Halorhodospira halophila SL1: one gene and its partner. The main gene of each other region encodes a partner of the protein of the gene in region 2 in a complex. Links are inferred from orthologs where the notes say so. Each region holds a gene or a part of one and is shown on either strand. Other genes may lie near its edges.

Evidence for each region.
Region 1: the proteins of mnmG (region 2) and mnmE are in contact, whole or in part, in a solved structure (PDB 9HIP), measured with the Escherichia coli proteins. The link is inferred for Halorhodospira halophila SL1 from one-to-one orthologs.

What each region holds. Positions count from the first base shown.
Region 1 is NC_008789.1:1,336,722-1,339,721, forward strand. It holds mnmE (tRNA uridine-5-carboxymethylaminomethyl(34) synthesis GTPase MnmE), read left to right. Parts: upstream 1-795; coding sequence 796-2,205; downstream 2,206-3,000. Other genes in the region: yidC (membrane protein insertase YidC), read left to right, coding at 1-838; acpP (acyl carrier protein), read right to left, coding at 2,428-2,667; fabG (3-oxoacyl-ACP reductase FabG), read right to left, coding at 2,802-3,000. UniProt on the Escherichia coli protein: Exhibits a very high intrinsic GTPase hydrolysis rate. Involved in the addition of a carboxymethylaminomethyl (cmnm) group at the wobble position (U34) of certain tRNAs, forming tRNA-cmnm(5)s(2)U34.
Region 2 is NC_008789.1:101-5,178, forward strand. What follows is about bases 5-2,912. They hold mnmG (tRNA uridine-5-carboxymethylaminomethyl(34) synthesis enzyme MnmG), read right to left. Parts: upstream 2,456-2,912; coding sequence 554-2,455; downstream 5-553. Other genes in these bases: rsmG (16S rRNA (guanine(527)-N(7))-methyltransferase RsmG), read right to left, coding at 5-564; fabF (beta-ketoacyl-ACP synthase II), read left to right, coding at 2,603-2,912. In the rest of the region: more of rsmG, read right to left, coding at 1-4; more of fabF, read left to right, coding at 2,913-3,673; pabC (aminodeoxychorismate lyase), read left to right, coding at 3,687-4,553; endolytic transglycosylase MltG, read left to right, coding at 4,592-5,078. UniProt on the Escherichia coli protein: NAD-binding protein involved in the addition of a carboxymethylaminomethyl (cmnm) group at the wobble position (U34) of certain tRNAs, forming tRNA-cmnm(5)s(2)U34.

The DNA of each region.
Region 1 (3,000 bases), 1.3 Mb from region 2 along the record:
GCGGGGCGAGACCTACCGGTACTACACCCGGGCCCTGCCGCAGGAGACCTACCTCCTGGGGATGTCGTCGCCCTGGCTGCAGGTGGCGGCCGGGGAGAGTGGTCAGAAGACCAACCATCTGTTCGTTGGCCCCAAGGAGCAGGACCGACTCACGGCGGTGGGGTCGGCGCTGGATGTCGATGACCTGCGGCTGACGGTCGACTACGGGTTCCTGACGATCCTCGCCAACCCCCTGTTCTGGGCGTTGGATCAGATCGAAAACCTGGTGAAGAACTGGGGCGTGGCGATCCTGATCCTCACGCTGCTGATCAAGATCGCCTTCTACAAGCTGTCGGCGATCAGCTATCGCTCGATGGCGAAGATGCGCAAGGTTCAGCCGAAGATGCAGCAGATCCGGGAGCGCTACTCGGATGATCGGCAGCAGATGAATCAGGCGCTGATGGAGCTGTACAAGAAGGAGAAGATCAATCCGCTCGGCGGCTGTCTGCCGATCCTGGTGCAGATCCCGGTGTTCATCGCCCTGTACTGGGTGTTGGTGGAGAGCGTTGAGCTGCGCCATGCACCGTTCATGCTGTGGATCCAGGATCTGTCGAGCCGCGATCCGTACTTCATCCTGCCGCTGCTGATGGGCGCGAGCATGTTGGTGCAGATGAAGCTGAACCCGCCGCCGATGGATCCGATCCAGAAGCGGGTGATGCAGGTGCTGCCCTTCGTGTTCACGGGCTTCTTCATGCTGTTCCCGGCAGGGCTGGTACTCTACTGGCTGACCAACAACATCCTGTCGATCGCACAGCAATGGTACATACTGCGTCAGGTAGAGAAGTCCGACACGGCCTAGAAGACGACGACGCGGATACGATCTGCGCGATGGCGACCCCGTCCGGTCAGGGCGGGGTCGCTGTCGTTCGGGTATCCGGATCGCGGGCCCTGGAGGTCGCCGAAGAGGTGGCGGGACCGTTGCCGGCGCCCCGAGAGGCCGGTTTGCGCCGGTTTCGCGACGCACGCGGGGAGACCCTGGATCACGGCTTGGTGCTGGTGTTTCCGGGGCCGGGGTCTTACACCGGCGAGGACGTGGTTGAGCTGCAGGGGCACGGCAGCCCGGCGGCGGTGACCGCGGTGCTCGAGGCCTTATGCGCAGCTGGGGCGCGGCCAGCCGGCCCTGGAGAGTTTTCCGAGCGGGCGTTCCTGAACGGGCGGTTGGATCTCACGCAGGCCGAGGCGGTGGCCTCGCTGATCGAAGCGGAGACCGACGGCGCGCGCCGCGCAGCGCTACGGGCGCTGTCCGGGGCGTTCGGCCAACGCGTCGATGGGCTGGCGGATCGGATGATCGATCTTCGGGCGCTGATCGAGGCGTTCCTGGATTTTCCTGAGGATGAGGATGTACCGGCGGACCCACCGGAGCTCGCGGCCGAGATCGAGGCGTTGGGCTCGGAGCTGGCGGAGATCCGGCGACGGGCGGCGGCCGGGGTGCGTTTCGGGGAGGGGATCCGGGTGGCGCTCGTCGGCCCGCCGAACGCGGGGAAGTCGAGCCTGCTCAACGTGCTCAGCGGCGAGGAGGCGGCGATCGTTTCGGCACAGGCGGGTACCACGCGGGACGTGGTCCGGCAGTGGGCGGCGCTGGGATCGCGGCACGCCGAGCTCTTGGACACCGCCGGGCTGCGGGATGCGGAGGCCCAGGATGAGATTGAGGCCGAGGGTGCGCGGCGGGCGCGGGCGGCGGCCTCGGAGGCCGATCTGCTGCTCGTGGTCATCGAGGCAGGGAAGACACTGGACGAGGAACTGCGGGCGCGGATTGCGGAGCAGGCGCCGCGTCCGGTGGTGGTGATTGTGAATAAGATTGATGCCAGCGGGGACGAGGCAGGTTGGGAAGGAGAGAGTGAGGTGGGTGCCCATGTCCGGAGGGCGCGGGTGAGTGCGCACACCGGGGCGGGTATCGAGGCGCTTCGGCGCGGGCTGGCGGCGCTGGTGGACCGTGAGGCGGGAGAGGACGCCTGGGCGGCTCGGCATCGACACATCGAGGCGCTGGATCGAGCCGGGGAGGAGCTGGAGGAAGCGCTGGTGGTCGCCCGGCGGGGCGGGCAGGAGGAGCTGGTCGCCGAGGCGCTGCGTCGGGCGCAGACGGCGCTCGGCGAGATCACCGGGCGCGTTAGCCATGAGGCGCTGCTAGGGCGGATCTTCTCCGGCTTCTGTATCGGAAAAGAATAGCTGGACGTGTCAAACTCGGTAATGGGCCGGATCCCGCTACGGCCTTCGGTCACTGCGGACCAGGCCTCGGCAGCGGAGTTCCCGACCGGGGAAACCACCCCCAGTCCAGTTACGACAACGGCTCGATCATCCATACCCTTGTGCCCTTCAAGGCGCGGAATGTATCGGGGCCGATCCACCGGATCGGCCCCGCTGCGCCTTCAGACTGTGGCCCCGGGGGCTTTACCCCTCGAGGTGCTTCTTGATGTAGTCCACGGCCTGCTGGACCGTTGTGATCTTTTCGGCTTCCTCGTCGGGGATCTCGCACTCGAACTCTTCCTCGAGCGCCATCACGAGCTCGACGGTGTCCAGCGAGTCGGCGCCAAGGTCGTCCACGAACGAGGCCTCACCAGTGACCTCTTCCTCTTTGACCCCCAGTTGCTCGACGACGATTTTCTTGACGCGATCTTCGATGCTGCTCATTAAAAGGTCCTCCGAGGTTCTAATTGGCGCAGTCTTCCGGCTGCGGCGCGTATTGTAGGGGAACAGTCCGCTGAGTACCAGAACACCCCTGCGGAATCCTGAACCAAACTCAACCCGTTGTTTGAAAAGTTTTTTTAAGCCATGTACATGCCGCCGTTCACATGCAGCGTCTCGCCAGTGATGTAGCCGGCAGACGGCGATGCCAGGAAGGTGACCGCCGCGGCGATGTCCTCCGGGCTACCGAGCCGCTCGAGCGGCACATTGCCAATCAGCGCCGCCCGCTGATCCTCACTCATGGCGGCAGTCATGTCGGTCTCGATAAAACCGGGGGCC
Region 2 (5,078 bases):
TTCGTGAACGTCCAGCGCCTCGACGAGCGCCTCCGGGAGCTCCGCCAGCTCCTCTTGGATCCGCTCGCCCTTCAACGCCAGCAGGGCCCCGTCGGGGGCGAGGAGCCCGCGGGTCCCCGGGATCAGTGTGGCCAACGGGGCCACGGCGCGCGCGGTGACCACAGCGAAGTCACCGTCATCCAGGGCCTCCATACGCGCCTGGCGCACCTGAACGCGGTGCAGGCCCAGCTCCGTGGCGCACTGGCGAAGGAAGCGCGTTTTCTTGCCGTTGCTGTCGATCAGGGTCACCGATCGATCGGGCTCAATCAGGGCCAGCACGAGCCCAGGGAAGCCGGCCCCGCTGCCCACATCGGCCAGCGCGCCGGCCGGGAGGTAACGTCGGACGACCAGACTGTCGAGCAGGTGCCGGTCGATGAGCGTCTCGACGTCCCGCGCAGCAGTGAGATTGTACGCGCGATTCCAGCGCATGAGCAGGGACAGAAAGCCCTCGAGGCGCTCCAGGGCCGGGGCGTCGAGTTCAATCTGGAGGTCTTCGAGCCGCGATTCCAGGTACTTACGCGGCATCTTCACCTCCGGTCGGCGTGCGCAGCCAGCCGCGGCGGCGTAGATGAATCAGCAGCAGCGAGATCGCGGCCGGGGTGACTCCGGGCAGGCGGGCCGCCTGCCCCACCGTTGCCGGGCGCATCCGGGTCAGCCGCTCACGGACCTCGGTGGACAGGCCGTCGATGGCGGCATAGTCAAGCGCTTCGGGGAGGCGGACCTGCGCGTACCGCTGGTGGCGCTGGTTCTCCAACTCCTGGCGTTCCACATACCCGTCGTAGCGGGCCTCGATCTCCAGTTGCTGGACCGCGCGAACCGGGAGGTCGGCCTCCTCCAGGCCACCGATGAAGCGCACGTCATCGTAGGAAAGTTCAGGACGGCGCAGCAGGTCGAACAGCGTCTGGTCTCGGCGCAGCGCGCCACCGAGACGGGCCTGCTGGGAGGCCGTCAGCCGGCCCGGGTGTACCCGCGTGCCGTTAAGACGCGCCCGCTCGGCGTTGAGGGCGTCGCGGTAACGGGCAAAACGCGTCCATTGATCGTCCCCGACCGAGCCCAGGCGGCGGCCGACCTCGGTCAGGCGGTCCTCGGCGTTGTCGTCGCGTAGGCGCAGCCGATGCTCAGCGCGGCTGGTGAACATGCGGTAGGGCTCGGTGACGCCTGTGGTGACCAGATCGTCAATCAAGACACCGATGTAGGCCTCCTCGCGGGTGGGGAACCAGGGATCCTCCCCCGCCGACACACGCGCCGCGTTGAGCCCGGCGATCAGACCCTGGGCGGCGGCCTCCTCATAGCCCGTGGTGCCGTTGATCTGGCCAGCCAGGTAGAGGCCAGCGATGGTGGCGCTCTCGAGCCACGGGGTGAGTCCCCGGGGATCGAGGTAGTCGTACTCGATCGCGTAGCCGGGACGCGTGATCCGGGCCGCCTCCAGGCCCGGCATACTGCGAATCAGGGCTTCCTGCACGGTGAACGGCAAGCCGGTGGAGACTCCGTTGGGATAGAGCTCAGTGGCGTCGAGCCCCTCGGGCTCGAGGAAGACCTGGTGGTGGTCGCGGTCGGCGAACCGGACGACCTTGTCCTCGATCGACGGGCAGTACCGGGGGCCCGACGACTGGATCGCGCCGCTGTACATCGGGGAGTGGTCCAGGGCATCGCGGATGATGCGGTGGGTCTCCGGCGTCGTCCAGCTGATCAGGCAGGCGGCCTCCGGCAGCGGCGCCTCCGGCGGGCGGAAGGGCGAGAAGAGCGGACGCGGGGTGTCGCCGTGCTGGGCATCGAGCTGCTCGACGGCCACTGTTCGCCGGTCGATGCGCGGCGGGGTGCCCGTCTTGAGACGGTGAACCGCAAGCCCAAGGTCGCGCAGCGATGCCGACAGGCGATCCGCCGCCGGGTCCCCGGCGCGGCCAGCGCTGTGCTGGACATGCCCGATGTGGATCTGGCCGGCGAGGAAGGTGCCAGCGGTCACCACCACCGCATCGGCGTGAAGGGTCGCGCCGCTTTCTGTCCGTACGCCATAACAGCGCTGATCAGCGACCAGCAGCTCCTCGGCGGCGTCCTGGAGCAGGGCAAGGCCGGGCAAGGCGTCGAGTGCCCGGCGCGCGGCCCGGGCGTAGGTAGGGCGGTCGGCCTGGATGCGGGTGGCACGCACCGCCGGCCCCTTGCGCTGATTGAGGACCCGGGCGTGGATGGCGGATGCGTCCGCGAGCCGCCCCATCACCCCGCCTAGCGCGTCGATCTCGCGGACCAGGTGCCCCTTGCCAATGCCGCCGATCGCCGGATTGCAGGAGAGCGCGCCAATGGTCTCGAGGTTGTGCGTGATCAGGAGGGTCGAACGGCCCAGTCGGGCGGCGGCAGCCGCGGCCTCCGTGCCGGCATGCCCGCCGCCAATGACGATGACATCGAAGCGGTTGGTGTTCATGCGGGGATTTTGGGCCGCCGGGACGGAAGCCTCAAGGGGGATGTTCCACGTGGAACCAACTTGCGGGGCGAGGCGGCCGTCGACCGCCACGTGGATGTTCCACGTGGAACTACGGTCCAGTTCGGCGGGACCATCGAAGGGTTCGATGTGTCCCAGTACCTGCCGCGCAAAGAGGCGCGGCGGATGGATCCGTTCATCCACTACGCCTTTGGTGCCTGCGCCGAGGCCCTGGATGGGAGCGGCCTGGAGATCCGCGAGGACAACGCAGACCGGATCGGAGTGGCTATCGGTTCCGGCATCGGCGGGATCCAGGGGATCGAGACCGGGCACCAGGCGCTGATGGAAGGGGGGGCGCGCAAGGTATCCCCGTTCCTGGTGCCGAGCAGTGTGATCAACATGGCGCCCGGCAATCTGTCCATCCACTACGGGTTGCGGGGGCCCAACCTGTCGACGGTGACGGCCTGCGCAGCAGGGACCCACAACCTTGGGGTATCCGCCCGGATGATCGCCGCCGGTGACGCCGATGTCATGATCGCGGGTGGGGCGGAGAAGTGCATCACCCCGCTGGGCCTGGCGGCGTTCTCCTCCGCCCGGGCGCTGTCGACACGCAACGATGACCCGCAGGGCGCGAGTCGGCCCTGGGACGTCGATCGCGACGGCTTTGTCCTCAGTGAAGGGGCCGCGGTCGTGGTGCTCGAATCCTACGCTCATGCGCGGAAGCGCGGGGCGACGATCCTCGCCGAGTTGGTCGGGTTCGGCACCAGTTCGGACGCTTACCACATCACTCAACCGGCGGAGAGCGGGGAGGGGGCGCAGCGCTGTATGGCGCGGGCCCTTGAAGACGCCGGCATGAATCCTTCAGACATCGACTATATCAACGCCCACGGGACGTCGACCCAGGTCGGCGATGTGGCCGAGGCGGCTGCGGTCAAGCGGCTGTTCGGTGCGGGCGCCGGCGACGTCGCCATGAGTTCCACCAAGTCGGCAACCGGACATCTGCTGGGTGCCGCGGGGGGTCTCGAGGCCGTATTCAGTGTTTTGGCCCTGCGTGACGGGATCATCCCGCCGACGTGCAACCTGGCCGAACCCGAAGCGGATTGTGCCGGGCTGGACCTGGTGCCGGGCGAGGCCCGGAAGCAGCCGCTGCGAGCGGTCCTCAGCAACTCTTTCGGATTCGGCGGGACGAACGCTTCCCTGATCTTCCGCAAGCCGAGCTGAGAAGTGGGGGGCTTTGAGCCGTAAGCAACTGGTCAACGGCCGCGCGGATACGGCCCTCGACGCCGAGGATCGCGGCCTCGCCTATGGCGATGGACTGTTCGAGACCGTAGCGGTCAGCCGCGGTCGGCTATGCCTCTGGGACTACCACATGGATCGGCTCCTAGACGGCGCGCGCCGACTCGGGCTGCCCGAGCCGCCCTTGGCCACCCTGCGGGAAGAGGCCCGTTTCCTCACCGAGAAGGTGGAGCGGGGCGTACTGAAGGTGGTCTACACCCGCGGCAGCAGTGAGGGTCGTGGCTACCTGCCGCCTGCCAGGCCAATCCCCACGCGAATCCTGACACTGCACAATACTCCGGCGATTCCGCCGGAGCGCTGGCAGGGGGTTGATGTCCGGCTCTGTCGGACCCGCATCAGCACGCAACCCCGGCTGGCCGGCATCAAGCATCTCAATCGCCTGGAGCAGGTGATGGCCCGATCCGAATGGCGGGATGCCGCCATCGCCGAGGGCTTGATGCTCGACGCCGACGGGCTCATCGTGGAAGGCACAGCGACCAACCTCTTCGGAATCCGCAATCGGGTGCTCATGACGCCCCCTCTCACACATTCAGGCGTGGCCGGTGTGATGCGGCGCTGGGTCCTGGAGTACGCCGAGACGCTCGGGCTGCGGGTCGAGCAGCGTGGCTTCTACCCGGGCGAGGTGTCCGAGATGGACGAGCTTTTTCTGACCAACAGCCTGATCGGCCTCTGGCCCGTCCGTTCCGTGGCGGGTACGCAGATACCGGTCGGACCGGTGAGTCAGCGCTATCTCCAGGCAATCGCCGATCATGGGCTCACCCCGTTGGTTGAGGAGCCGGCGATGCGCGGCGGGGCAGGGCGTTGATCGGGCGCGTACCGCGACGACGCTGGTGGGTCGTCGCCGTGGCTCTGGTGTTTGTTGTGTCGTCGGGAGTCGGCGGATGGCTGTTCTACGAGCTCGATCACCGTCCACTGGAGGTCAGCGCCCCCCCCGAGATCCTCGAGGTCCCCCGCGGAGGGTCCTTGCACGCCATCTCCCGGGGTCTCGAGTCCCGTGGCTGGATCCCCGGATCGACGCGCCTCGCGTTGCGAATCTACGGTCGCCTCAGCGACATCTCGGGTGAGCTCAAGGCCGGCGAGTATGTCGTCGAGCAGGGTATGAGCGTGCGTCAGCTGCTGGCGCGGATCCGTGCCGGGCGGGTCAAGCTGCACCGCCTGACCGTCGTCGAGGGTTGGACGTTCGCGCGGCTGCGCCAGGAGCTGGGCCAACACGAGGCCGTGGAGCAGACCCTGGACGGGGTGGAAGACGAGCAGATCATGGAGGAGCTGGGGCTCGAGGCGTCTCACCCCGAGGGGATGTTTTTCCCGACCACCTACCGCTTTCCGCGTG